One region of the Streptosporangium sandarakinum genome, then DNA from elsewhere that is predicted to be linked to it. Evidence: riboswitches for the same ligand, from Rfam matches in the RefSeq annotation. Region 1 holds a riboswitch; the other holds the start of a gene.

Region 1 (2,385 bases):
TCGGCCGCCACCTGCGGTTGGCGGCCTCGGCCTCGGGGGTCGGGTAGAAGCCCAGGTCGATCGTGCGGTCCAGGAACCGTACGGCGGTGCGGACGGTGGCGCGCAGCCGCGCCCAGTCCATCCGCCCGCCGTCGAGGTGGGCGGCGAGGTTGATCGAGCCGAGGTTGCACACGGCCGTCTCGGCGTCGCTGGTGACCTCCAGGATCTCGGTGCAGAGGTTCGACAGGTGGATGACGTTCCCGGGGCGGGCCGTCTGGTTGGAGGTGCGGTTGGCGGCGTCCTTGAAGGTCATCCAGCCGTTGCCGGTCTGGGCGAGGGTGCGCATCATCCGGCCGTACAGGGCGCGGGCGGGGACCTGGCGGACGTAGCGGCCCTCGGCCTCGGCGGCGCGGTAGGCCGTGTCGAACGCCTCGCCGTACAGGTCGGTGAGGTGCGGGACCTCCCTGGGGTCGAACAGCGACCAGGTGCCGTCGGCCTCGACGCGGCGCATGAACTCGTCGGGGATCCAGTTGGCGAGGTTCAGGTTGTGCGTGCGGCGGGATTCCTCGCCGGTGTTGTCGCGCAGCTCCAGGAAGTCCTCGATGTCGGCGTGCCAGGTCTCCAGGTAGACGCAGGCCGCGCCCTTGCGGCGGCCGCCCTGGTTGACCGCGGCGACGCTCGCGTCCAGGGTGCGCAGCCACGGCACGACGCCGTTGGAGTGGCCGTTGGTGCCGCGGATCAGCGAGCCGCGCGAGCGGATCCGGGTCCAGGAGACGCCGATGCCCCCGGCGTACTTCGACAGCCGCGCGACCTGCCCGTACCGCTCGTAGATCGCCTCCAGCTCGTCGCGGGGCGAGTCGAGCAGGAAGCAGGAGGACAGCTGGGGCCGGCGCGCCCCGGAGTTGAACAGGGTGGGCGAGCTGGGCAGGTAGGCCAGGGTGGACATGAGCCGGTACAGCTCGGCGGCCTCCTCGACCGTCTCCGACAGGCCGCACGCCACCCGCAGGAAGAAGTGCTGCGGACGCTCCAGCACGCCGCGGGTCTCGGGGTGGCGCAGCAGGTAACGGTCGTAGACCGTGCGCAGGCCGAAGTACTCGAACCGGGCGTCGGCGGCGTCGTCGACGAGGGCGTCCAGTTCGGCGGCGTGCGCCGCCACGAAGGCGGCCAGGCCGTCCTGCAGCAGCCCGGCGGCGTGGGCGGCGGCGACGGACCCGGCGAAGGTCCGCACGCCGTGGGCGGCGGCCTCGTCGGCGATCAGCCCGGCCAGCAGGCCGGCGGCGACCTTGGAGTTCTCCGGATCGGTGACCACCCGGGCGGCGGCCTCCTCGATGGCCAGCCGGCGGCCGGCCAGATCCTCGCGTGCCTGCCCGGTCTCCTCGGCGGCGTCGGCCACGATCGGTGCCACGTGCTTCTCCCTGGCGTGCTCGGTGCTTCCCTGTACGGCTCCCGCCGGGTGAGGGCACGCGTCGGAGAACGGTCCGCGGACATGCCGGGCCGCCTCGTCCGCGGGCCCGCCCTCGAGGCCCTGGACATCTGTGCGGGGAGAGACGGCCGCGCCGCGCGCCCCGGGGCCGCCTCACGCGGCCCCCGGCACCCGGTCCGGTCCCCTCCCCCGTCGCCGGCAGGTCTTCGGACTCACGGGCGCCTGGCACATGCCTACTGGCCGTCGCTTCCCGGGCATTGCCCAGTGCTCGCCTGACGGCGGTCGTTCCCGTTCACCGCTGCGGGGCAGCCCCGGATTCCCACCGGGTTCCCTCTTGCCTCGCCTTCACGGGAAGGCGAGCCGGCAACGACGAGGATCCTACATGTAGTGGCGGCGGACGCAACTACCCCAACAAGTTGTGGCGAAGGCTTTCAGCAAACCGAGATCACGGAGCACGTCCCGGGCCCGGCCGGTCTCGCCGGTCAGCCACTGGCGGAAGTCGTCGCCGCTGAGGTAGACCCGGCTCCAGCCCCTGGCCTCGCACATGGCCCGCCAGCGCGGCGAGGCGTCGAGGGCGTCGCACAGGGCCACGGCCCGGTCCCGGTCGTCCGGGCCCATGTCCCGCGGGCCGAACACCCCGCACCAGTCGGTGTACTCCAGCCGGACGTCCATCTCCATCAGCGTCGGCGCGTCGATCCCGGGGAGCCGGTCCGCGGAGGAGACCACCAGGGGCCGCAGGCGGCCCGCGGCGATCTCGCGCGTGAAGGAGCGCGCCGAGCCCAGGATCGCGGCCACCCGGCCGTCACGGAGCGCCTCGACGGCGTCGGCGGTGCCGGGATACCCGGCGTACTGCAGCAGCCGGGCGTCCGCCCCGAGGCATTTGGCGATCATGCCGTAGAGCACGTGGTCGGAGCCGCCCTCCAGGCGCCCGCCCATCACCAGCCCGCCCGGGTCGCGGCGCAGCAGCGCGGCGAGGTCCTCGA
Region 2 (2,385 bases), 2.9 Mb from region 1:
GGCGAGGCCGGCGAGCGCCAGGGCCTGGCCGGGGGTGAGGCGGCCCAGCGGCACCAGCGCCTCCACCAGCCCGGCGGGCCGTTCCGGAGGACGGGGCGGCCGGTACGCGCCCGGTGTCCCGCCCAGCTCGGCGGCGATCCTCGCCGGGCCGTCCGCCAGCTCGGAGACGCGCCACTCGTCGGTCCGCAGCCGCAGGAAGGCGACCGCCGCCGCCAGCAGGCCGTCGACCGTGCCCGGCACACCGTCCACCTCGTGCCCGGCCAGGAGCAGCCGGCCGCCGACGGAGGCCACGTCGGCGGCCAGCCCGGTGTCGCCCAGCGCGAACAGGAACCGGCCGGGCAGCCCGGCCAGTTCGGGCCGGGCGCACAGCGACCGGTCCAGCTCGGCCACGAGCGCCCCGTCCACCGACGGCGCGGCGACGATGTTGCGCACCCGCTCGTGCGTGACCGACGGCCGCAGCCCGGCCTCCGAGATCCGCGCGGCGAAGGCGGCGGGGTCCCGCAGGCCGCGGACCTGCACGTTGGCGCGCGAGGTCAGCTCGATCACCCCGGAACCGAGGTCGCGGGCGCAGCCGGCCAGCTCCCGCAGCTGCGGCGCGGTGAGGATGCCGCCCGGCGTGCGCACCCGGGCCAGCGGGCCGTCGGCGGCCTGGTGCACCTGGATCGTCCCCGGACACGCGTCCGGGCGCGTCCGCGCGGTGCGGCCGTCCGGGGGAAATTCACGGATGGTCATGGTTGATCTCCCTGTCATAGGCTTGCCGGAGGCGAAGGTCAGGAGGAAGCCGGTGTGAGTCCGGCGCGGTCCCGCCACTGTCACCGGGGAGCGAACCCCACCGCAGGCCACTGTCACAGGGAAGGCCGGGGTGAGCGTCGATCCGGGAGCCAGGAGACTCCGGCCGTCGCGACACCCGCGACCGGGGCGAGGACCCCGAGGGAGGACACCCGCGTGCCCACAGTCCTTTTGCTGTCGACGTCCGACACCGACCTGCTGAGCGCGAGAGCCAGCGGCGCCGGCTACCGGCTCGGCAACCCGGCCAGGCTCCTGGCCGACGACATCCCCGGCCTCGTGGAGGGCGCCGACCTGGTCGTCGTGCGCCTGCTGGGCGGGCGCCGCGCCTGGGAGGAGGGCCTCGACGCGCTGCTGGCCGGACCCCGGCCGGTCGTCGTCCTGGGCGGCGAGCAGGCCCCCGACGCCGAACTGATGGAGCTGTCCACCGTCAGCGGCGGCGTCTGCGCGCAGGCGCATTCCTACCTGGCCCACGGAGGCCCCGCCAACCTGGCGGAACTCCACGCCTTCCTGACCGACACCGTGCTGCTGACCGGCCGCGGCTTCGAACCGCCCCTGCCGACCCCGGCCTGGGGCCTGCTGGAACGCGAGGCGGCGGGCACGACCGGCCCGGTGATCGGGGTGCTCTACTACCGGGCCCACCACATGGCGGGCAACACCGCCTTCGTCGAATCCCTGTGCCGGGCCGTCGAGGCCGCGGGCGGCCGGGCGCTCCCGGTCTTCTGCTCCTCCCTCCGTACGGCGGAGCCGGACCTGCTCGAAACGCTGCGCCAGGCCGACGCGCTGGTCGTCACCGTGCTGGCGGCGGGCGGCTCCAACCCGGCGGCGGCCGGCGCGGGCGGCGACGACGGGGCCTGGGACGTCGGCGCGCTCGCCCGGCTCGACGTCCCGATCCTGCAGGGTCTCTGCCTGACGAGCAGCAGGAAGGCGTGGGAGGAGAACGACGACGGCCTCTCCCCGCTGGACGCGGCCTCGCAGGTGGCGATCCCGGAGTTCGACGGACGCGTCATCACCGTGCCGTTCTCCTTCAAGGAGATCGACCCCGACGGGCTGACCGTCTACGTCGCCGACCCCGAGCGGGCCGCCCGGGTGGCCGGCATCGCCGTACGGCACGGCCTGCTGCGCCGCACCCCGCCCGCCGAACGCCGCCTGGTGGTGATGCTGTCGGCCTACCCGACCAAGCACTCGCGCGTCGGCAACGCCGTCGGCCTCGACACCCCCGCCAGCACCGTGCGCCTGCTCGCCCGGCTCTCCGAGGCGGGCTACGACCTGGGCGAGGGATTCCCGGGGGTGGCCGAGCAGGACGGCGACGCGCTGATCCACGCCCTGATCGCCGCCGGGGGCCAGGACCCCGACTGGCTGAGCGAGGAGCAGCTCGCGGGCAACCCGATCCGCATCGCCGCCGCCGACTACGCGGAGTGGTACGCCACCCTTCCCGGGGATCTGCGCGAGGAGATGGAGCGCCACTGGGGGCCGCCCCCCGGCGAGCTGTTCGTGCACGAGGGCGACATCGTGCTGGCCGCGCTGCGCTCCGGGAACGTGGTCGTGATGGTGCAGCCGCCCCGCGGCTTCGGCGAGAACCCGATCGCGATCTACCAC

Evidence for each region. Region 1 has a riboswitch for cobalamin ahead of ACQP10_RS25155 (ribonucleoside-diphosphate reductase subunit alpha). Riboswitches for the same ligand answer to the same signal wherever they lie in the genome.
Region 2: it holds a riboswitch for cobalamin, as region 1 does, so the genes downstream of both, cobN (cobaltochelatase subunit CobN) here and ACQP10_RS25155 (ribonucleoside-diphosphate reductase subunit alpha) in region 1, are expected to answer to the same signal.

Annotation. Positions count from the first base shown of each region.
Region 1 covers NZ_CP192034.1:5,391,266-5,393,650, forward strand. The annotation lists gene ACQP10_RS25155 (ribonucleoside-diphosphate reductase subunit alpha) at 1-1,384, opposite strand, end outside; cobalamin riboswitch at 1,583-1,782, opposite strand; gene ACQP10_RS25160 (Bug family tripartite tricarboxylate transporter substrate binding protein) at 1,781-2,385, opposite strand, start outside.
Region 2 covers NZ_CP192034.1:39,998-42,382, reverse strand. The annotation lists gene ACQP10_RS00170 (hypothetical protein) at 1-732, opposite strand, end outside; cobalamin riboswitch at 715-914, shown strand; gene cobN (cobaltochelatase subunit CobN) at 946-2,385, shown strand, end outside.